3 regions of the Streptomyces platensis genome follow, and region 1 is predicted to be linked to each of the others. Evidence: riboswitches for the same ligand, from Rfam matches in the RefSeq annotation. Region 1 holds a riboswitch; each other region holds the start of a gene.
What was found. Region 1 has a riboswitch for cobalamin ahead of nicT (Nickel transporter NicT). Riboswitches for the same ligand answer to the same signal wherever they lie in the genome.

Region 2: it holds a riboswitch for cobalamin, as region 1 does, so the genes downstream of both, CP981_RS26000 (ribonucleoside-diphosphate reductase subunit alpha) here and nicT (Nickel transporter NicT) in region 1, are expected to answer to the same signal.
Region 3: it holds a riboswitch for cobalamin, as region 1 does, so the genes downstream of both, metE (5-methyltetrahydropteroyltriglutamate--homocysteine S-methyltransferase) here and nicT (Nickel transporter NicT) in region 1, are expected to answer to the same signal.

What each region holds. Positions count from the first base shown of each region.
Region 1 is NZ_CP023691.1:2,751,271-2,758,943, reverse strand. It holds gene CP981_RS12035 (VOC family protein) at 1-501, shown strand; partial or broken gene nicT (Nickel transporter NicT) at 538-1,696, opposite strand; cobalamin riboswitch at 1,707-1,920, opposite strand; gene CP981_RS12025 (alpha/beta fold hydrolase) at 2,033-2,881, opposite strand; gene CP981_RS12020 (MarR family winged helix-turn-helix transcriptional regulator) at 2,878-3,513, opposite strand; gene CP981_RS12015 (hypothetical protein) at 3,727-4,137, shown strand; gene CP981_RS12010 (nucleoside/nucleotide kinase family protein) at 4,100-4,756, opposite strand; gene CP981_RS12005 (cupin domain-containing protein) at 4,906-5,364, opposite strand; gene CP981_RS12000 (TetR/AcrR family transcriptional regulator) at 5,503-6,078, shown strand; gene CP981_RS11995 (methyltransferase) at 6,094-7,287, opposite strand; gene CP981_RS11990 (GNAT family N-acetyltransferase) at 7,484-7,673, opposite strand, start outside.
Region 2 is NZ_CP023691.1:5,839,397-5,847,069, forward strand. It holds gene CP981_RS25990 (hypothetical protein) at 1-1,272, shown strand, start outside; gene CP981_RS25995 (ribonucleotide-diphosphate reductase subunit beta) at 1,385-2,440, opposite strand; gene CP981_RS26000 (ribonucleoside-diphosphate reductase subunit alpha) at 2,440-4,872, opposite strand; cobalamin riboswitch at 5,032-5,184, opposite strand; gene CP981_RS26005 (Uma2 family endonuclease) at 5,313-5,900, shown strand; gene mctP (monocarboxylate uptake permease MctP) at 5,968-7,635, opposite strand; gene CP981_RS26015 (DUF3311 domain-containing protein) at 7,632-7,673, opposite strand, start outside.
Region 3 is NZ_CP023691.1:6,876,906-6,884,578, forward strand. It holds gene CP981_RS30355 (phosphocholine-specific phospholipase C) at 1-1,306, shown strand, start outside; gene metE (5-methyltetrahydropteroyltriglutamate--homocysteine S-methyltransferase) at 1,367-3,691, opposite strand; cobalamin riboswitch at 3,864-4,051, opposite strand; gene CP981_RS30365 (aldo/keto reductase) at 4,252-5,310, shown strand; gene CP981_RS30370 (L,D-transpeptidase) at 5,394-6,536, opposite strand; gene CP981_RS30375 (DUF6777 domain-containing protein) at 6,801-7,673, opposite strand, start outside.

The sequences.
Region 1 (7,673 bases):
ATGTCCGTACGACGTCTGAACCACGCGGTGCTCAACGTCCGCGATGTGACACGGTCAGTGGCGTTCTACACCGAGGCCCTCGGGCTGACGGTGGATGTCGAGATACCGGGGCGGGCGGCGTTCCTCAGCGCTCCCGGCTCGCTCAACGATCACGATCTGGGGCTCTTCGCGGTGGCGCCTGATGCGCCGGGGCCCGAGGCCGGGCGGGTCGGGCTGTATCACCTGGCCTGGGAGGTCGGCACGCTCCGCGAACTCGTCGCGGCCCGCACCCGGCTCGTCGAGCGCGGCGCCCTGGTGGGATCGACCGATCACCTCGTCGCCAAGTCGCTGTACGCCAAGGACCCGGACGGCAACGAGTTCGAGGTGATGTGGCGGGTCCCGCGGGAGGACTGGCCGGGCCCGGACCAGCCGGACCGGTTGCTGCCGCTCGATCTGGCGGCGGCGCTGGAGCAGTGGGGGCCGGACCGGGAGACGGGCGCCGCGGCGGGCTCGGCGACCTGAGGCGCGGCGCGCGAGCAGGCGCCGGGCCGCCGTTCCTCACGTTCCCGGCGCGGCCTGCTCCGGCGGCTCGGCTCGTCCGGCGCGCTCCGCCCAGCGCTTTTCGACGCCGGCCAGTCGCCAGTACGCCAGCGCCGCGGCCCACACCACCACGAACAGGCCGACGATGATGAAGCCGACATTGTCGAGGTCGAGGCCGGAAATCCAGCCGGTCAGCGCGTCGTTGAGGCCGAGCTTGTCGTGCAGCACGGTGACCAGCTCGATGGTGCCGATGAAGAAGGCGACGGCGATCGACAGACCGGTGATGGTGAGGTTGTAGTAGACCTTGCGCACCGGGTTGGCGAATGCCCACTGGTAGGCGAAGTTCATGAAGGTGCCGTCCAGGGTGTCGAACAGGCTCATTCCGGCGGCGAACAGCAGCGGCAGACACAGGATCGCGTACCAGGGCAGACCCGCCGCGGCACCGCTGCCCGCCATCACCATCAGGGTCACCTCGGTCGCGGTGTCGAAGCCGAGCCCGAAGAGGAAGCCGAGCGGGAACATCTGGCCGGGACGGGAGATGGAGCGGGTGAACCGTCCCAGGAAGCGGTTCATGAAGCCGCGCGCGTCGAGACGCTGCTCCAGCTCGGCCTCGTCGTAGTGGCCGTCGCGCATCCCTCGGAAGACCCGCCAGATCCCGGCCAGCGCGATGAGGTTGAGGGCGGCGATGAGGTAGAGGAAGGTGCCCGAGACCGTGGTGCCGACGGTGCCCAGGATCTGGTGCGTACGGGACTCGTCGTTGAGCAGTGTGCCGGCGAGCTGGGCGCCACCGGCCACCAGGGCCGCCATCGCCACGACCACGCTGGAGTGGCCGAGGGCGAACCAGAAGCCGACCGACACCGGCCGCTTGCCGTCGGCCATCAGCTTGCGGGTGGTGTTGTCGATCGCGGCGATGTGGTCGGCGTCGAAGGCATGCCGCATACCGAGGGTGTACGCGGTGACGCCGAGCCCGACGCCGAAGACCTGGCTTCCGACGGCGTAGTGGTTCGGTACCACGAGCAGGAAGAGCACGCCGAAGGCCACGACATGCAGCCCGGCTATGACGGCCATCAGACCCGCGGTACGGACGGTGTCCTGCCGGCGCCAGCGGAACGTGGCGGGGGCAGGGGAGTTCGGGGTATCGGTGGACAGGGCCATCCGGGCGGTCACGCTCCAGCACCTCGTGGATCAGTTCGTGAGATGCCGTGGCCGGTCTCCTGGCTTACGGGTGCCCGCGTCCGCCCCCGCCTTCCCGGCCGCGGGCTGCGGTCAGTGGCGCCGCGGGCGCGCCAGGCGCCCGCGGAAGGGGTGGAAACTCCCCGATCACAGTGGCGAGGGCCGCTCCGGGCTGGGACCACAAGGTCCGTCACCGGCTTCCCGAACACCACGGCCCGGCCACTCTAGCCGCCACCCCCGTGGCGCGAGGTGTGTGGGGGTTTTCCGCCATCTGCGCGGGCGCGGCCCGCGGTGGACCGGTCACAGGCGGGGCCGGGCACAGGGGGCCGGTCGCAGTGGGTCAGTAGTCCAGCGACGAGAGGAACGCGTGCAGTTCGTGGTCGAAGAGCGGGGTGTTCTCCAGGTTGACCATATGGGCCGCACCCGGTATTCGGACCCTTCGGGCGCCCGGGACGGTCAGGGCTATCGCATGGGCATTGGTGGAGATGTCCCGGCTGTCGAGGTCGCCGTCGAACACGACCGTCGGCACCCGGATCTCCCCGAGGCGGTCGGCGGCGCCGACTTCGAGGGGCATACCGGCGCCCATGCCGTCGGCATGGACCTCCACATTGGCCTCGGCCGAGGCGCGCATCCGTTCGCGGAATCCCGGGTGCACCGCGGACGGCTCACGATGCGGCCCGTCCACCCATATCCGCAGGAAGTGTTCGACATACCGCTCCGCGCCGTCCGGTGCGCCGATCGCGGCCACCTGCTCCTTGATGTGCGCCAGGACGAAGGGGTCGGTGAAGGCCCGGCCGCTGATTCCCGGGGAGGCGAGCGCGAGGGCCGTCACCCGGCCGGGGTGGGCGAGGGCGGCGTCCAGCGCGACCCGTGCACCGTGGGAAAGACCGACGAGGACGGCGCTGGGGACATCGAGTGCGTCGAGCAGGGCACACAGGTCGTCGTGGTGGGCGAAGTCGCCGGTCACGGTGGAGGACAGGCCATGGCCGCGGGCGTCGTAACGGATCGCGCGCAGGCCGGAGTTGACCAGCCAGGTGAACTGCTCGTCCCACATGTGCTGGTCGAGCATGCCGCCGTGCAGCAGCACCACCGCGGGGCCCGAGCCGGCCGTCTCGTAGAACAGCTCGCCCTCGTCGATCGGCACGATGCCGTTGTCGATCTCGGACCAGGCGGTGATTCTCCGCGTCATTCTCCTGACCGTCCTTTGTGCATGAGAGGGGGCGGGGCGGGTCTGTCGTCGTGGCCTTCAGCGCTGCCGTGACGACGGTTGCTGCCGTTACTGCCTTCACTGCCACGACTGTCCCGACTGCCCTGACTGTCGGTTTCCTCCCGTTGAACGCGCGAGCCGTTCGCCAGGTGCCGGAATTCCTCGCCGAGTCGGTCGAGTACGTGCAGCGCGGTGCGGACGTCCTCGGCGGGCAGGTCGGCAAGCCGCTGCCGCAGCTCCGTCGCCTCGAACTGCTGGACCCCGCGTATCGCCGCCGTGCCGTCGCCCGTGAGCCGGATCAGGGGCGAGCGGCGGTGGGCGGGGTTCGGGGCCGTGACGACCAGGCCCAGCTCCGCGGCGTGGTTCACCCAGCGCTGCACCGGCTGGCGGTCGAGCCCCATCGAACGCGCCAACTGCGGGACGGTGCGCGGCCCTTCGGTGCGCAGGGCGTCCAGCAGTGCGTGTTCGCCGGCGGTCATGCCCGTGTCGGCGAGCTCGCGCTCCACCGCGCGGACGACCGTGCGGTGCAGGGGCCACAGGCGTCGGATGACGTCGTACAGCAGATCTTCGGTGGTCGCCGGCCCCCCGGCGCCCTCCCCTTCGGTATCCCTCACCGCAGCCCCCTCATGTCCTTCGGCATCTCCCTTGACGTCCCCATCGGCGTCCGTGTCGCCCGCTTCACCGACATCCCCCTCAATGACACTTCTGATGTCATGGTGACATCGTTGATGTCGTTTGGGAAGGGGCCTGCCGCGGAATGGAGTTGAGGGGGTGGATGGGTGGGATGAGGCTCGTGTGGTCGGTGGGCGAGGAAAGGTGGATGGCGGATGAAGGTCGGTCTGTTGCGTGCGGTCGGGGTCGCCACGGCGGTCTACGGGGCGGCGGTGACCGCGGTGCCCGCTCTGCTGGCACGGCCCTCGGGGCTGGTCGATGCGGAGGGACGGACCGAGCGGGCGACGCGCACCTCGCTGCGTCCGCTGGCGTGGCGGGATGCGGTGAGCGGGCTGGCGCTGGCAATGGCCCCGGAGGGCCCGGCGCTGCGCACCGCCGCGTATGTGCGGATCGCGGCCGACTTCGGGGACGCCGTTCTGCTCGGTGTGACGCTGCCCGGCCGCGACCGGAAGCTGGCGGCGGTGGCGGTGTCCGTGGGGTGGGGTGCGCTGTCGGTGGCCGGGCTGCTCGCCGGCGGGCGGCGGGAGGTTATGACCCTGCCGGCGGCGGGGCCTCTTCAGGTGTGAAGGTGATGACGAGGTCGGCGCGGTCGCGCGTGGCCGCCACCACCCGGGCGTTGGCCTCGTCCGAGGCGTGGACGAACCGCTCGGCGTCGGCGCGCGGGCGCCCGAAGTGCTCATGGCGGTCGATCAGCCGCCGGACCCGCTCCGGGGTGTCCAGGTCCACGTACCAGACCTCGTCGAGCAGTGCCCGGACCCGCGACCAGGGGGCGGAGTCGAGGAGGAGGTAATTGCCCTCGGTCACGATGAGCGGGATGTGCGGTGCCACCGGGATGCTGCCGGCGACCGGTTCCTCGATGCGGCGGTCGAACGCCGGGGCGTAGACGGCGCTGTCCGGCTCCGGTGCGCGCAGACGCGCCAGCAGCGCCGCGTAACCGGCCGGATCGAAGGTGTCCGGCGCGCCCTTGCGGTCCGTACGGCCCAGGCGGCGCAGCTCCGCCTCGGCGAGATGGAAGCCGTCCATCGGGACGAGTGCCGCCTGCCCGGCCAGCTCCGCCACCACATGGGCGGCGAGGGTGGACTTGCCGGCACCGGGCGGGCCGGTGATGCCGAGCAGTCGCCGCCGGGCGGGAGTCGCGGACTCGGCCAGCTGACGGGCGCGGGAGAAGAGGTGCCGGGGATCCATGGTGCGTCCATCGTGCCCGATCGGCGGTGCAGCGGCCGGAGACGCTCCCGTTCGGCGGCCCGGCGCCGGGTCGGCCGCGTCGGCGACGGCGCTCTCCCTCGCTCGCCGCCGCGCTCCGCTCCTACGGCTCGCACCCGCTGCCCCGTTTCTCAGCCGTGGTACTCCATCCCGTACTTGGCGCCGATCTCGTTGAGGCGGTCGAGGTCGGGGTGGCCGCCCTTCCTTACGGCCGGGCCGGCTTCGCAGATGTCCTCCACGAACTCCTCCCAGCCGCCCGGCGCCGAGATCTGCAGACACCGGGCGGGCGGCTGGGAGGCATTGCGCAGGGCGTGCGGTATGCCGTGCGGCAGCAGGGCGCACATGCCGGGGGTGAGGCGATGGGTGGTGCCGTCGAAGTCGACCTCCATCGCGCCGTCGAGGACGTAGACGAACTCATCGGCGTGGTGGTGGGCGTGCGGGGGGATGTCGACGTCGAGTTGGTTCTCCAGGATGGCGAGCCGGCCCTCCGTGTCGGCGGTGCGGGCCTTGACGTCGCATCCGGGCGGCAGGGGGACGCGCCCCGGCCGCCGTTCGCCCGGCTGAAGTACGAGAAAGCGTTCCTTGGGCATGGTGATCGCGGGTCCTCTCCGGGGCCGTCGGCCGTCGGCTGTCCGCCGGACGGTCCCGACCACCTGGGCGGCCGGTGGGACAAGATAAGGAATCGGAATCCGATTCCGTTTCGCGACCCTAGCAGTAGCATCGGCCGTGTGGCACCCTCTTCGACCTCCTCCACGCCCGCGCGCAGACCGCGTGCCGACGCCGAGCGCAACCGCACCCGTGTCCTGGACGCCGCGCGGGAGGTGTTCCGCGCGCGGGGCGACGAGGCGCAGATGCCCGAGGTCGCCCGGGCCGCGGGGGTGGGGATCGGGACCGTCTACCGGCACTTCCCCAGCCGGGCGGCGCTGATCGCCGCCGTGGGCGAGCAACGCCAGGCGGAGATCGTGGAGTTCGGGCGCAGCCGCTGTCTGCCGAGCGCGGCGGCCGCCGACGGGCTGGCCGCGTATCTGGCGCACATCGGGGAGGTGCTCAGTGCCGAACGCGGGCTGTCCGCCTCGATCGAGGCGGCCTTCGGGTCCACCGAACCGACCGGCGAGGGGCGGGACCGGGCCGAGACGGTCGCGGCCGAGTTGCTCGCCCGTGCCAAGGAGGAGGGCACGGTGCGCGCGGATGCCGAGGTCGGTGATGTGGTGATGATCGTGTGCGGGCTGGCGGCGGTGATCCGTCACGACGCGGGGGACTGGCGCCGTTATGTGCGCAATGCCTGTGCGGGACTGCGGGCCTGACCGTACGGCCGCAGGTCAGGGGGCGGAGGCGGTCCGGTCCGCGAGGCCCAGGCGCCACAGGGACGTGATCTCGGCGGCGCGGGCCACGTGGAGCGGGTCGGAGGTGTCCCGGGCGCGCGGATGGCGCGGGGTGACGTCGAGCCGGCCCAGGACCGTGAGGCCGGCCTTGGTGAAGGCGTCGAGGAGTTCGGCGTGCGGACGCAGGCCGAGGTGCTCCGCCAGGTCGGAGAGGATCAGCCAGCCCTCACCGTCCGGTGTCAGATGGTCCGCGAGGCCGTTCAGGAAGCCGTGCAGCATGCGGTTGCCCGGGTCGTAGACCGCGTACTCCACGGGGGAGGTCGGTTTCGCGGGCACCCATGGGGGGTTGCAGACGACCAGGGGGGCACGGCCGGCCGGGAACAGATCGGCCTCGGTGACCTCCACCTGCCCGGCGACACCCAGGCGTTCGGTGTTCTCGCGGGCGCAGGCCAGCGCCCGCGGATCCTGGTCGGTGGCCACGATCCGGCGCACTCCGCGCCGGGCGAGCACCGACGCCAGCACGCCGGTACCGGTGCCGATGTCGAACGCCAGCTCCTCGGTGGGCAGCGGTGCCTCGGCCACCAGGTCGACGTATTCGCCGCGGGCCGGGGAGAAGACGCCGTAGTGCGGATGGATGCGGTCGCCGCCGAGTGCCGGGATCTCGACGCCCTTCTTGCGCCATTCGTTGGCGCCGATCAGGGCGAGGAGCTCGCGCAGCGAGACGAGGGTGGTGGTCGGGTCCGCGCCCTCCGTGGTGCCGGACGCCTCCGCGCCGGCGGGCTCGACGGGGCCGTACGCGCGGGTGCAGGCCTCGCGGACATCCGGGGCGCGGTGCAGCGGGACGGCGAAGGTCGCGTCGAGCGGGACCAGCAGCATGCCCAGGATGCGGGCACGGTGATTCTGCGCGGCACGGTGCAGATGGAACGCCTGGGTGACATCGGCGGGTGGCGTCTTACGGGGGCGCCGGTCGATCCGGCGGGCCATCGCCGTCAGCAGCTGGCGGGCGTTGTGGAAGTCGCCGCGCCACAACAGCGCGGTGCCCTCACAGGCGAGCCGGTAGGCGTCGTCGGCCTTGGTCCGGTCGTCCGCGAGGACGATGCGGCGCGGTGGCGGGGCGCCGTTCTCGGAGCGCCAACGGGCGGAGCGGGGCTGGTCGGCCTCGGTCCATTCGACGACCGGCGGGTGGTTCACCGAAGAGTGCCTCGTGTGTGTGGTGGGAGCCCTCCCAGGGGTGCCGCCCTCGGAGCGGCGCCGGTCCGGCGCCGGGGGAGCGGTGCTGCGCTCGCAGGAGACGGTGGGCGGGGTGGTGGGACCGTTGACTTTACTCCGTATCGGGATCGCGCTCGGCCGCACACCGGGCCTGGGGCGGGCGGCACCGGGTGCGACGTCAGTCGACCCCGAAGGCCCGGGCGTAGCGCACCGTGCCGCGCGGGGGTGTGGAGCCGTCCAGGGACAGCGCCATGAAGGCCTCGTCCGGCCAGGGCTGCGGCGGCAGAATGCCGAACCGGGGGGCGGCCGGGGAGAACCCGAAGCGCGGGTAATACGGCGGGTGGCCGAGCACGATCGCGGTCCGCTCC
Region 2 (7,673 bases), 3.1 Mb from region 1:
GCGCTGGGGTGCGCACTGGTTTGTGCCGGCGGCATCGCCGTGTTCCAGCGCGCCGCAGGGGGACGGCGGCCGTACGCCGAGATCTCCGTCGCCGAGTTCTCGGGGGCAACGGACGGACCTGACGCCGCGGAACCGGACGGGCCGCCCCGGGTGCTGCCCTCGCGCCGGGGTGCGCAGGCGCGTTGCCTCGCGTGGTACCTGGGCGTCTGCACGGTGCTGGTGACCCTTTTCGCCCTGGTGACAGGGGCGCCCCAGCGGCCGGAACAGATGCAGCGGATCGCCGACGCCGGGGCGGAGTTCGCGGCCGTACCGATCGCGAAGGTCGGCGACGTCGAGCTGCACGATCCGAGCAAGGGCCACGACTACTACACCTCGACGGCGGTGGTCCGGCTTGCCCCGAAGGCGGGCGGGCGGCCGGTGACGGCAACCGTCCATCCGGTCACGCCCGACCGTCCGCGTACCGGGGGCAAGGTCTCGGTACTTTATGCCCCGACGCGCCCCGGACTGGGCGCCCTAGCAGGCGACGAGCGCAGCCTCGGTGACGAACTGGACGGCGCCACGATGGGGACCGGTCCCGCCTGGATCGTCGGCATCGCCTGGGCCGCCGGCATTGTCCTCTCCGTGGTCTGCCTGGCCCACTGCCATGGGTTCCGTTCCTTTTCCCGGCTGGGCCGCGCCGATATGGCGGTACGCGGGAAATATCTGGGGCCTGATTTCTGGCGGCGGGGTGACAGCGAGCAGCCCTGCTTGAAAATTGTCACCGGGTCAGCCCGCACCGCGCATTTCCTGGCCACTGTCCTGGCGGACCATGTCCCCGCTTCCGTGACGGGGCAGTATCTGTGGCTGTGCTGGGACGCGCGCCAGGGCGCCGACGGCGGGCGGTTCTCCGGGGGTGCCACACCGGCGGCGCTGGTGTCCGACGACGGCTGGGTGATGCACGGGATGCTCAAGGCCGACGATGCGCAGATGATGGCCGCCGAAGGTGTCGCCGTCGAAAAGGCCGCAGAGCGCAACGGCGAGCCGCGCGCTCTGAGGCTGTGGGACCCGCACTCCGTCTGGCTGCTTTACGTGCCACCGGCCGTGCCGCTTCTCGCCGCGGTGCTCATCGGCTGCGCCGCGCTGCTGACCTTCGACCTCACGGGCATCTGGCGCTGGGTGATCGGCATCACCGGCGCCGTCGCCGGGCTGGCTCTCGGCCATCAGGCGATGAACGCGCCCTACCCGTCGGTCGTGCGCGCGGCCCTGTTCTCGAAGGGGACGGATCCAGCCTAGGGCCCAAGGGTGAACGCCTCCCGGAAGGACGTGAGTGGAGGCAGGCAAAGGGGCCCGCCCACGGCATCGCGCCGCGGGCAGGCCCCTTCGCCTGGATTGCCGGACTACCGGACTAGAAGTCGTCGTCGAAGGAGACCGACCCCTCGACGGCGACCTGGTAGGCGGAGGCCCGGCGCTCGAAGAAGTTGGTCAGTTCCTGGACGTTCTGAAGCTCCATGAAGGAGAACGGGTTCTCCGAGCCGTAGACGGGCGCGAAGCCGAGCCGCTGGAGCCGCTGGTCCGCGACGCACTGGAGATACTCGCGCATCGACGCGGTGTTCATGCCCGGCAGGCCCTCACCGCACAGATCGCGGCCGAACTGGAGCTCCGCCTCGACGGCCTCCTTGAGCATGTCGGTGACCTGCTGCTCCAGCTTGTCGTCGAAGAGGTCGGGCTCCTCCTCGCGGACGGTGTCCACCACCGAGAACGCGAACTCCATGTGCATGGACTCGTCGCGGAAGACCCAGTTGGTGCCGGTGGCCAGCCCGTGCAGCAGGCCCCGCGAGCGGAACCAGTACACGTACGCGAAGGCGCCGTAGAAGAACAGCCCCTCGATGCAGGCCGCGAAGCAGATGAGGTTGAGCAGGAAGCGGCGCCGGTCGGCCTTGGACTCCAGCCGGTCGATCTTCTCGACCGAGTCCATCCACTTGAAGCAGAACTGGGCCTTCTCCCGGATGGACGGGATGTTCTCCACGGCCGCGAAGGCGGCGGCGCGGTCGTCCGGGTCGGGGAGGTAGGTGTCCAGCAGCGTCAAGTAGAACTGGACGTGCACGGCCTCCTCGAAGAGTTGACGGCTCAGGTACAGCCGCGCCTCGGGGGAGTTGATGTGCTTGTAGAGCGTCAGCACCAGGTTGTTGGAGACGATCGAGTCACCGGTCGCGAAGAACGCCACCAGCCGGCCGATCATGTGCTGCTCGCCCGGCGAGAGCTTGGCGAGGTCGGCGACGTCGGAGTGGAGGTCGACCTCCTCCACGGTCCAGGTGTTCTTGATCGCGTCGCGGTAGCGGTCGTAGAACTCCGGGTACCGCATGGGGCGCAGCGTCAGCTCGAAGCCCGGGTCCAGGAGGTTCTTGGTGCCGGTGGTGGCGGTGTGGGCCGCGGCGGCGTTCGTTTCCGGTGCGGTGGTCATTACTGGCAGGCCTCGCAGGACTCGGGGTTTTCCAGGGAGCAGGCGACCGCCTCGGGGTCGGTGGCCTGCTGCGGTACGGGCGCGGTCGCGGCGGCGCCACCGCGGGCGGACTGGGCGATCCGGGTCGCCGGCCGCGAACGCAGGTAGTACGTCGTCTTGATGCCGCGCTTCCAGGCGTAGGCGTACATCGAGCTGAGCTTGCCGATGGTCGGGGACGCCATGAACAGGTTCAGCGACTGGCTCTGGTCCAGGTACGGCGTACGGGCCGCGGCCATGTCGATCAGCGCGCGCTGCGGGATCTCCCAGGCGGTGCGGTACAGCGCCCGGATCTCCGCGGGGATCCACTCGACGTCCTGCACCGAGCCGTTGGCCTCGCGCAGCGCGTCCCGGGTCCGCGCGTCCCACAGCCCCAGCGCCTTGAGCTCCTCGATCAGATACGCGTTGACCTGGAGGAACTCACCGGACAGCGTCTCGCGCTTGAAGAGGTTGGAGACCTGCGGCTCGATGCACTCGTACACGCCCGCGATGGAGGCGATGGTGGCGGTCGGCGCGATGGCCAGCAGCAGCGAGTTGCGCATCCCGGTGGCGGCGATACGGGTGCGCAGCGCCGCCCAGCGGTCCGCCCAGCGGGGCTCGGCGTTCGGGTAGTGGTCCGGGTGCAACACGCCGCGGGCGGTGCGGGTCGCGGACCACGCCGGGTGCGGCCCGTGCCGCTCGGCGAGGTCGGCGGACGCCTCGTAGGCGGCGAGCATGATCCGCTCGGAGATACGGGTCGACAGCTCCTGCGCCTCGGGCGAGTCGAAGGGCAGCCGCAACCGGAAGAAGACGTCCTGGAGGCCCATCAGGCCCAGACCCACCGGGCGCCAGCGGGAGTTGGACGTCCCGGCCTGCTCGGTCGGGTAGAAGTTGATGTCCACCACGCGGTCGAGGAAGGTGACGGCCGTGCGGACGGTCGCGTCCAGCCGCTCCCAGTCCATCTCACCGTGGTCACCCAGGTGCGCGGCGAGGTTGACCGACCCCAGGTTGCAGACCGCGGTCTCCCCGTCGTTCGTCACCTCCAGGATCTCCGTGCACAGGTTGGACGAGTGCACGACCTGGCCCGGCTCGGCGGTCTGGTTGGCGGTGCGGTTGGCGGCGTCCTTGAACGTCATCCAGCCGTTGCCGGTCTGCGCCAGGGTGCGCATCATGCGGGAGTACAGCACCCGGGCCGGGATCTGCTTGAGCGCCCGGCCGTCGGCCTCCAGCTTCCGGTAGGCGGCGTCGAACTCGTCGCCCCACAGGTCCACCAGCTCCGGGGCGTCCGACGGCGAGAACAGCGACCAGTCGGCGTCCGCCTCCACCCGGCGCATGAACTCGTCCGGGATCCAGTGCGCGATGTTCAGGTTGTGCGTACGGCGCGCCTCCTCACCGGTGTTGTCGCGCAGCTCCAGGAACTCCTCGATGTCCGCGTGCCAGGTCTCCAGATAGACGCAGGCCGCGCCCTTGCGCCGGCCGCCCTGGTTCACGGCCGCGACCGAGGCGTCCAGGGTGCGCAGGAACGGCACGATGCCGTTGGAGTGCCCGTTGGTGCCGCGGATCAGCGAACCGCGGGCGCGGATGCGGGAGTACGAGAGGCCGATGCCGCCGGCGTGCTTGGAGAGCCGGGCGACCTGGTGGTAGCGGTCGTAGATCGAGTCCAGCTCGTCCAGCGGGGAGTCCAGCAGATAGCAGGACGACATCTGCGGGTGGCGGGTGCCGGAGTTGAACAGGGTGGGGGAGGAGGGCAGGTAGGACAGCGAGCTGGTGAGGCGGTAGAGCTCCGCCACGTCGTCCAGCGCACGCTCGCTGTGGTCCTCGGCGAGGCCGCAGGCCACCCGCAGCAGGAAGTGCTGCGGGGTCTCGATGACCTGACGGGTGGTGGGGTGCCGCAGCAGGTAGCGCGAGTGCAGGGTGCGCAGACCGAAGTACCCGAAGCGGTCGTCGGCGCCGTCGGCCAGCGCCCGGTCGACCAGCGCGTCCAGCCGGGCGGCGTGCGCCCGGACGAACTCCGCGGTCTCGTCGGCGATCAGCCCCTCGCGGTGGCCGACCTCGACGGAGGCGGAGAAGGCGACCGCCCCCTGTCCGGCCGCCTCCTCCGAGATCGCGAGGGTGAGCAGCCGCGCCGCGAGCTTGGAGTACTGCGGCTCGTCACCGATCAGACCGGCCGCGGCATCGGTGGCCAGCGACCGCAGTTCGGCCTCGTCGGAGCCGGCGTGCCGGCCGCGCAGGGCGGCGGCGGCCACCTTGCCGGGGTCGGTCGCGGTCAGGTCCTCGGTCAGCTGGGTCAGGGTGCGCAGCAGGGCGACACCCGGCCCGTCCTCGCCCGGACCGCCGTCGGCGGTACCGGGAGGCGTGGCCACCACGGGCGGCACGGCCTCGGCGTCTGACGCGGGCTCCGTTGGCGCGATGGTCACGCGATGCTCTCCCTCACTCGGCGGGGCCGGGAGGGGCGGGCGCGACGGGCGCACGCGAGCATGCGGCACCCCGTGACGGCAGGGGTGCGCGGGCACACCACGCGGCGTCCACCGGCCCAACCCTCGGGGCCCGGACGTATCGACGACCGCACCCCTTGCGGTGCGGACGTACCGTCGGCAGGTCCTCGGACTACACGGGCACGCGCCCAGGGCCGGTATCCGCCCGGCCGAGCGCGCTCCTACACCGTTGCGGGACAGTTCCGGATTCCCACCGGATTCCCCTGCGGCGACAGCGAGGACGAGCATACATGTGGGGGTGGCCCCTCAAGTGCACCCCCACATCTAGTGTGTCGTGAGTGATCACACAGTGTCTGTCAGTGGCCTCGGCTATCGTCGGAGGCGCGTTCCTGTTCCGTCCCGTGGAAGAAGGAGAAGGCCTCATGACCGCGCTCGCCGACCGTCCGCACATCATGGAGACCGAGCATTTCGAAGAGGCCGCCCGGATACTCGCCCGCCTGGAAGAAGGCGCGCGGTTGGAACTCATCGACGGGAAGGTCAAGAGCAAGGCGACGCCGGACGGGGATCACGGACGCATCATCCAGTGGCTGCTTCGCATCTGCATGCAGCACAGGCCGGAGCTCTTCCTCGATCCGAACCAGGGCCTGAAGGCGGAGACTTACCGAAAGGGCCGCCTCCGTCCGGACGCCTCCCTCGTGCCGTGCGACGCCTTTGTGGGCCAGGGGGAATGGGCAGACCCCGACCCGGTGCTCATGGTCGTCGAAGTCACCTCGCACGACTCGGACACCGACCAGCGCGACCGCGTGGAGAAGCCCCTCGCGTACGCGAAGACCGGTATCCCGCTCTATCTGTTGATCGACCGCCAGGAGTGCCGGATGGTCGTCCACAGCGAACCCGATGACGGCCGCTACGAGACCGTCCACACCGTGCCGTTCGGCAAAACGCTGCACCTCCCCGACCCCGTCGGCATCACGCTCGAAACCGAGCAGCTGAAGGACTGGGTGAACTGACCCGCCCGCACAGCAACGGGCCGCCGCGTCCCCGGGAGGGATGCGACGGCCCGGTGGCGGGCTTGGCTCAGTGCCCGGCCGGTGCCTCCGCCGTGGCGGGGGGCAGTTCGGCGGCGACGCCCGTGTCACCGGCGTCCGCCGTGTAGTCGGCGGGGCTGGTCTCGTCGATGCCCTCGGGGGCCTTGGCGGCCTTGAGGGCGAAGGTCAGGACGACGGTGACCACGACGTTCAGGACGAAGGCGGTCAGACCGATGTAGCCGATCTCACCGATACCGGGGATCTCCTTGCTGGAGCCGCCGAAGTGCTTCTGGGTCGGGCTGGCGACGCCGTAGGCCGCGAGCGTGCCGTAGAGCATGCCGACCGCCCAGCCGGCCAGCAGCGCCCAGCGGTGGAACCAGCGGGTGAAGAGGCCGCCGACCAGGGACGGCATGGTCTGGAGGATCCAGATGCCGCCCAGCAGCTGGAAGTTGATCGCGACGGTCTTGTCCATGGTGAGGACGAAGACCAGCGCGCCGACCTTCACCAGCAGCGAGACCAGCTTGGCGACCTTGTGTTCCTGCTCGGGCGTGGCGTCCGGCTTGAGGAAGTCCTTGTAGACGTTGCGGGTGAAGAGGTTGGCCGCGGCGATCGACATGATGGCCGCGGGCACCAGCGCGCCGATACCGATCGCGGCGAACGCCACGCCGGAGAACCAGCTCGGGAACATGTCCTCGAAGAGCTGCGGGATGGCCAGCTGCGGGTTGCCCTGGATGTCCGTGCCGGCCTTGATCGCCATGAAGCCGAGCAGCGCCAGCAGACCCAGCATGAGGGAGTACAGCGGCAGGATGGTGGTGTTGCGGCGGATCACATTGCGGCTGCGCGAGGACAGCGTCGCGGTGATCGAGTGCGGATACATGAAGAGCGCCAGCGCCGAGCCGAGCGCCAGGGTGGCGTACGCCCACTGGGCGTTGGGGCCGCTGACCAGCTCACCGCGCGGCTTGCCGGGGACGGCACCGGGCTGGGCCAGCGCCTTGCCGGCCGAGTCGAAGATCGAGTCGAAGCCGCCCAGCTTGATCGGGATGTAGATGATCGCCACCACGATGACGAGGTAGATCAGCCCGTCCTTGACGAACGCGATCAGCGCCGGCGCCCGCAGCCCCGAGGAGTAGGTGTACGCGGCCAGCACGGCGAACGCGATCAGCAGCGGCAGGTCCTTGACGAACCAGTTGGTGTTCTCCCCGCCGCCGATGCCCATCACGTCCAGGACGGCCTGGATGCCGACCAGTTGGAGGGCGATGTACGGCATCGTGGCCAGGATGCCGGTGAGCGCCACGGCCAGCGACAGGGCCTTGGAGCCGAAGCGGCCGCGGACGAAGTCGGAGGTGGTGACGTAGCCGTGCTTGTGCGAGACCGACCACAGGCGGGGGAGGAACGTGAAGATGAGGGGGTAGACCAGGATCGTGTACGGCACGGCGAAGAATCCGGCCGCGCCCGCCGCGTAGATCGCCGCCGGGACGGCCACGAACGTGTAGGCGGTGTAGAGGTCCCCGCCCAGCAGGAACCACGTCACCCAGGTGCCGAAACTGCGGCCGCCCAGCCCCCATTCGTCGAGGTTGGCGGACTGCTCGGCCTTGCGCCAGCGGGCGGCCAGGAAGCCCATGACCGTCACGGCCAGGAAGAAGAAGATGAAGACGGCCAGGGCGACGCCGTTGACGCCCTGGGTCTGGGAAGCGGCGAGCGCGCTCGTGGGAGTCACTGGTCCGCACCGCCCTTGCGGGCGCGCTGCTCACGCTG
Region 3 (7,673 bases), 4.1 Mb from region 1:
CTTCTTCAATCAGTACCGTAACGCCAAGCCCGGCGACCCGCTCTTCGACAAGGCCCGCACCGGCACCAACGCCAAGGAGGGCGACGGCTACTTCGACCGGCTCAAGGCCGATGTGAAGGCCGACAAGCTGCCTCAGATCTCCTGGGTCGCCGCCCCCGAGGCCTTCTCCGAGCACCCCAACTGGCCCTCGAACTACGGCGCCTGGTACGTCTCCCAGGTGCTGGACGCGCTCACCTCCAACCCCGAGGTGTGGAGCAAGACCGCGCTGTTCATCACCTACGACGAGAACGACGGCTACTTCGACCACGTCCTGCCGCCCTTCCCGCCGGCCTCCGCCGACCAGGGTCTGTCGACCGTGGACACCGCGCTGGACAGCTTCGGCGGCAACGCCAAGTACTCCGCGGGTCCCTACGGCCTCGGCCAGCGCGTCCCGATGCTCGTCGTCTCTCCCTGGAGCACCGGCGGCTTCGTCTGCTCCGAGGTCTTCGACCACACCTCCATCATCCGCTTCATGGAGCGTCGCTTCGGCGTCCACGAGCCCAACATCTCGCCCTGGCGGCGCGCCATCTGCGGCGACCTGACCTCTGCCTTCGACTTCGGGCTGGAGAACACCAAGCCGGCCGCGCTGCCCGCCACCGACGGCTTCCAGCCGCCGGACAAGGAGCGGCACGACAGCTATGTGCCGAAGCCGCCGGCCAACCCCGTGCTGCCCAAGCAGGAGCCGGGCTCCCGCCCCGCCCGCCCGCTGCCGTACGAGCCGCTCGTCGACGGGTCCGCGACCCCCTCCACCGGCCGCTTCACCCTCACCTTCAAGAGCGGCGACAAGGCCGGCGCCTGCTTCACCGTCACCGCGGGCAACCGCACCGACGGCCCCTGGACATACACCACGGAGGCCGGCAAGAAGATCTCCGACACCTGGAACACGTCCTACTCCAAGGACGTCTACGACCTGTCCGTCTACGGCCCGAACGGCTTCCTGCGCACCTTCAAGGGCAACGGCAAGAAGACCGGGCCCGAGGTGACCGCCCGCCATGACAAGACGGCCGGCCGCGTCGAACTGACCCTGACCAACCCCGGCAAGACCGACTGCCATCTCACCGTCACCCAGGCCTACGGCGGCCCCGCCGAGACCTACCCGGTCCGGGCGGGCGCCACCGTCAAGAAGTCGATCGACCTGCGGGCCAGCAAGCGCTGGTACGACCTGTCGGTCACCTCCGACACCGACCCCGCCTTCCTGCGCCGGTTCGCCGGCCATGTGGAGACCGGCGAGCCGGGCGTGAGCGACCCGGCGATCATCACGGGCTGAGCCGCCCACGACGGGCCGGGACCGGCACCCCCACGGGTGCCGGCCTCGGCCCGCACGCTCTCAGGAAGCTCCGCCGGGCAGACCGCCGCGGATCTCCCGGGCCGCGGTGACCAGGTTCTCCACGGCCTCCCGCACCTCGGGCCAGCCGCGGGTCTTCAGACCGCAGTCCGGGTTGACCCACAGCCGTTCGGCGGGAATCGCGGCAAGTCCCTTGCGCAGCAAGGCCGTTGCCGCGGTCACGTCCGGGACGCGCGGCGAGTGGATGTCATAGACCCCGGGTCCCACCTCGCGCGGATAGCCGGCCGTGGCGAGCTCCGAGGCGACCTGCATATGGGAGCGGGCCGCCTCCAGGCTGATGACATCGGCGTCGAGGTCCTCGATGGCCCGGAGGATGTCACCGAACTCCGCGTAGCACATATGGGTGTGGATCTGGGTGTCCGGACGGACCCCGCCGGTGGTGAGGCGGAACGCCTCGGTGGCCCAGGCCAGGTACGCGGCGTGGCCGGCCGCGCGCAGCGGCAGCGTCTCGCGCAGGGCGGGCTCATCGACCTGGATGACCGAGGTGCCCGCCGCCTCCAGGGCGTTCACCTCGTCGCGCAGCGCGAGCGCCACCTGGCGGGCGGTGTCGCCCAGCGGCTGGTCGTCGCGGACGAAGGACCAGGCGAGCATGGTGACCGGGCCGGTGAGCATGCCCTTGACCGGCCGCTCGGTCAGCGACTGGGCATAGCGGGTCCAGCGCACCGTCATCGGCTCGGGACGGGAGATGTCCCCGGCCAGGATCGGCGGCCGGACATAGCGGGTCCCATAGGACTGCACCCAGCCGTGCTGGGTGGCGAGGTAGCCGGTCAGCTGCTCGGCGAAGTACTGGACCATGTCGTTGCGTTCCGGTTCGCCGTGCACCAGGACGTCGATCCCGGCCTTCTCCTGGAAGGCGAGCACCTCACGGATCTCCGCCGAGATCCGCTCCTCGTACCCCTCGGTGTCCAGCCGTCCGGCCCGCAGATCGGCCCGCGCCGTGCGCAGTCCGGCGGTCTGCGGGAACGAGCCGATCGTGGTGGTCGGCAGCAGCGGCAGCCGGAGGTGCGCACGCTGGGCGGCGGACCGCTCGGCGTACGGCTGGGAACGGCGGCCGTCGGCGTCGGTGACGGCCGCGGCGCGGGCGCGCACCGCCGGGTCATGGGTGAGCGTCGAGCCCGCCCGGGAGGCCAGGTCCGCGCGGTTGGCGGCGAGTTCGGCCGCGATGGCGCCGGTGCCCCGGGCCAGACCGCGCGCCAGTGTCACGATCTCCGTGGTCTTCTGCCGGGCGAAGGCCAGCCAGCGGACGATCTGCGGGTCGATGTCCCGCTCGGCCCCGGTGTCCAGTGGGACGTGCAGCAGCGAGCAGGAGGACGACACATCGACCTGCTCGGCCAGCCCGAGCAGTGTGCCCAGGGTCGCCAGCGACTGCTCGTAGTGGTTGATCCACACATTGCGGCCGTTGACGACACCGGCGACCAGCCGCTTGCCGGGCAGCCCGCCGACCGCCGCGAGATCCTGGAGGTTGCCGGCCGCGGGCCCGGTGAAGTCCAGGGCCAGGCCCTCGACGGGTGCCTTGGCCAGCACCGGCAGTGCCTCGCCCAGCCGGTCGAAGTACGAGGCGACCAGCAGTTGCGGGCGGTCGGTGAGCGTACCGAGGTCCCGGTAGGCGCGGGCCGCGGCGTTCAGCGCGGCGGGGGAGCGGTCCTGGACCAGTGCCGGCTCGTCCAGCTGCACCCAGCGGGCGCCGGCCGCCCGCAGATCGGCGAGCACCTCGGCGTAGACGGGCAGCAGCCGGTCGAGCAGTGTCAGCGGATCGAAGCCGGCCGCGACGCCGGGTGCGGGCTTGGCCAGCAGGAGGTAGGTGACCGGCCCGACGAGGACCGGCCGGGCGGCGAGCCCGAGGCCCCGTGCCTCCGTCAGCTGGGCGACCTGCTCGGAGGAGTCCGCGGCGAAGACCGTGTCCGGCCCCAACTCCGGTACGAGATAGTGGTAGTTGGTGTCAAACCACTTGGTCATTTCCAGTGGCGCCACGTCCTGGGTGCCGCGGGCCATGGCGAAATAGCCGTCCAGCCCGTCGACAGCCACCGCGGCGCGGTGCCGCGCCGGGATCGCGCCGACCATCACGCTGGTGTCCAGGACGTGGTCGTAGTACGAGAAGTCGCCGGTCGGCACCTCATGGACGCCGGCCGCGGCGAGCTGCTGCCAATTGCCGCGGCGGAGATCGGCGGCGGTGGCGCGGAGCGCGTCGGCGTCGACGCGGCCCTTCCAGTAGCCCTCGATGGCCTTCTTCAGTTCACGGTTCGGCCCCTGACGGGGGTAGCCGTGCACGGTCGCTCGTGCTGCCGCGGCTGCGGACCTGCTGGTCACGGAACTCTCCTTCGCGAGTCTGTCTCCATGGACCACGGGACGGGTCGAGGGCGCGAAGGGACGGCAAACCCGGCGGGGCCCGGCGCTCTGCCGCCGGCCGTGCCCGCCTGAGTGTCCGCCGACCCGCCCTCGAGGTCACCGAGATCACCCCGCGCACCGGTCGCGCGGGGGCACTGGCAGGTCTTCGGACTCGCGGGCACATCCGCCGAAGGCGGACATCTACTGGCCGTCGCTTCCCAGACCCGGCCGGGCCCAGTGCGTATGACGGCGGTCGTTCCCACTCACCGCTGCGGGGCAGTCCCGGAATTCCACCGGGTTCCCTCTTGCGACGCGCCTGCCTGGCGGGCAGGGCGAACCAGTTGCACCGGCCACCCTAGGCGCTGCCGCCCGGATCGGACACCGCGACCGGACCTCCCGCAGGTGACATGGGCCACCGCCGGGGCCACCACGCGCCCCCGCCCGCGGTGCCGTGGCTTGCCCTGGAGTGCACTCCAGCTCCTAGCGTGGGCGTACGACCTACAGCTGTCGCTGAACGGCTGTCGCTGAACGAAGGGAACCTCGTGCGCTACACACTGTTCGGCAGGACCGGTCTGCGGGTGAGTGAGCTGAGTCTGGGCGCCATGACCATGGGCGACGACGGGGGCCCGGGCGGCGCCAAGGACACCAGCGGCCGGATCCTGGACGCCTACGCGGACGCGGGCGGCAACTTCATCGACACCGCGAACAACTACACCGGCGGCACCTCCGAGCGGATCCTCGGTGAGCTGCTGGAAGGCCGCCGGGACCGCTTCGTTCTGGCGAGCAAATACACCTGTGCGACCCACAAGGGCGATGTGAACGCGGCGGGCAACCACCGTAAGAACCTGGTCCGGTCGGTGGAGGCGAGCCTGGACCGGCTGCGGACCGACCATCTCGATGTGCTGTGGGTGCACGCCCGGGACAACTTCACGCCGGTGGAGGAGGTCATGCGGGCGCTCGATGACCTGGTGCGCTCGGGCAAGGTCCTCTACATCGGCGTGTCCGACTGGCCCGCCTGGGAGATCGCGCAGGCCAACACCCTTGCCGAGCTGCGCGGCTGGACCGCGTTCGCGGGCTCACAGCTGCGCTACAACCTGCTGGAGCGGACGCCGGAGCGGGAACTGCTGCCGCAGGCCCGTGCCTTCGATCTGGCCGTGCTGGCCTGGGCGCCGCTCGCGGCCGGCAAGCTCACCGGCAAGTACCGCCGCGGGGAGACCGGCCGGCTGGCCGCCGTGGACGACGGCGGCACCCCGGACCACCGCGAGGAGGAGACCCTCACCGCGGTGCTGGAGGTCGCCGAGCAGGGCGGCTGGAGCCCCGCGCAGGTGGCCCTGGCATGGCTGCGCAGCCGGCCCGGCAACATCATTCCGATCGTCGCCGCCACCAAGGAGAGCCAGCTGCGCGACAATCTCGGCGCCGTCGATGTCACCCTGGACGCCGACGCGCTGGACCGGCTCGACCGGACCAGCGCGGTGCCGCTGGGCTTCCCGCACGACTTCCTGCGGCAGCCGGGCATCATCGAGAACGTCTACGGCGACCGCTGGGCCGAGATCGAGGACCGGCGCTCCACCTACCGCCGTACGGCGAGCGAGATCCGCTGACCCGACGCCCCTATGACGGACGCCGCCGCCTGAACAGTCAGGCGGCGGCGTCCGTTTCGTTCAGCGCGGGGGTGCCGGCCGGGTCAGTTCAGCGCGCTGCGCTGCTGCCACTGCTGCCAGCTCTCCTGCCAGACCTCCAGGCCGTTGCCGACATCGGTCTTGTTGGTGTTGGTGGTGCCCTTCACCTCGACCGTGGAGCCGATCGTCAGGAAGTCATAGGCCCTCTTGGCGTCCGAGGTGCTCATGCCGAAGCAGCCGTGGCTGTTGTTGACCTGGCCGAGCTGCTTGTTCCACGGGGCGGAGTGCAGGAACGTCCCGGACGCGGTGAGGTGGGTGACCCACTTGGAGTCCAGCATCCACTCGCTGCCGTGGCCGATGGTGGCGGAGTCCATCGTCTCGGCCGCGTTCTTGCTGCGTACGGTGTGCACCCCGCCGCGGGTCGGGTCCTGCGGGGAGCCCGCGGAGCCGGTGATGCTGCCGACGTTCTTGCCGTTCTCGTACATCGTCAGGGTGTGCGAGGGGACGTCGATGACGGCCTTGTGGTCGGCGCCGATGGTGAAGCCGAAGTTGTAGTCCCGGGCGAACCAGCCGCCGTCACCGGAGTTGAGGCCGGACAGTGCGCCCTTCACGGAGACCTTGGTGCCGGACGGCCAGTAGTCCTTGGGCCGCCAGTCGATCCGGTCCTTGCCGGAGTAGTCCTTGACCCAGCCCCAGGAGCCCTCGACCTTCGGCTGGGTGGTGACCTTCAGCGCCTTCTCTATCTCGGCCTGCCGGTCCTTGGCTATCGGGTTGTCGAAGAGGATCGACACCGGCATTCCGGTGCCCACGGTCTGCCCGCCGGACGGGGTGTTGGTGAGCTTGTTGACCTTGCCGGCCTTCTCCGTGGTGAACTTCGAGGTGGCCGAGGACTCCTTGCCCCCGTCGGACTTGGCCTTCGTCCGCACGGTGTACGTGGTGTCCGGCATGACCTTGCCGTCCGACTTCCATGCCGCGCCGTTGCCGGAGAGCTCTCCGGAGACCTTGCCGCCCTTGTCGTTCTCGACCTCGACCGAGGTGAGCTTGCCCCCGTCGGCCCGTACGGATATCTGGGAGCCGAGCTTGGCCGGGGTCTTTCCGGTGGCCGGGGTGACGGTCACCTTGGTGGCCGGCTGGTCGGCCTTCGACGCATCGGCGCCGCCGCCGCACGCGGTCAGCAGCGCGGCAGCCGCGGTCAGGGCGGGTATCAACCGGGCAGAGTGGCGACGTGGTCCGGCGAGCACGGGGATCCTTCCGAAGCAGAACAGCTGGCAGCGGCGGATCCCGGCCCCGTCACGGGGTGACCGTCAAAGGCTGCTTGGGGACCCGCCGTCTATGCAGAGGGTCTGTCTGCTCGGGTGGTTGTTCGGTGCACCGGATTTCCAGGACACAGTTCGATATCGGAAACGTGAAAAAGCGGCGGACGACCTTCCGGTTGCCCGCCGCTTCGTCTGTTTTCCGGTACCGCCCGGGTGTCAGGTGGACGGTGGTGAGCCACCGCCCTGGGTCGACTGACCGGTGGTGTTGTTGCCGGTGGTGTTGTTGCCGGTGGTGTTGCCGGTGGTGGTTTCCCCGTTGGTGTTGCCCGTAGTGGTTTCCCCGTTGGTGGTGCCGGTGGTCGTTTCCCCGTTGGTGGTGCCGGTGGTGGTCTCACCGGTCCCGGTGGAGGTTTCCCCCGTGGTCGTCCCGCCGTTCGACGTGTCGGTCGGGCCGCCAGGGGTCCCCGTCCCGCCGCCGGTCTCCGTCGGAGAGTTGCCGGTGCCGCCGGTGGGCTGTTCGGTGGACCCGGGTGTGGGCGGCGGTGACTGGCCCGGCGGGGGCTGGGACGAGGCGGGACCGCTGGGGGTCTCGGCCGGCGCGGACGTCGTGCGGTCCTCGGCGCCGGTGGTGCCCTCGGGGCGCTTGAACCACTTGCCCGTCTGCGGGTCGCGCAGGGTGAATTCCTTGATCTTGGACTTCGCGGGCTTGACGACCACCGCGTGCGAGGGCTGGTATCCGGGCCACTTGGTGCCGACCGTCTTCACATCACCCTTGAGCTCGACCGGCGGCGTCAGCGGGTTGCCGCACTTGCAGCGCACCCGTGGCACCCCGTACGAGTCGACCATCACCGCGGTGCCGGACTGGAGCACCGACTGGAAGGTGGTGGCCTTGCCGTCCTTGAAGCCGTGGTTGGTGACCCGGGTGTCATAGGTCAGCTGAACGGGCGTCAGGGTACGCAGATAGGACGGGACGTCCCCCGGCTGTTTGCCCAGGACGCCGGCGAACGCCTGGTTCCTCGCGGGGGCGCTGGTCAGAAAGCTGATCTGCTTCTCGACATCGCAGCTCGCGCTGTTCTCGGTCCCGCCGTA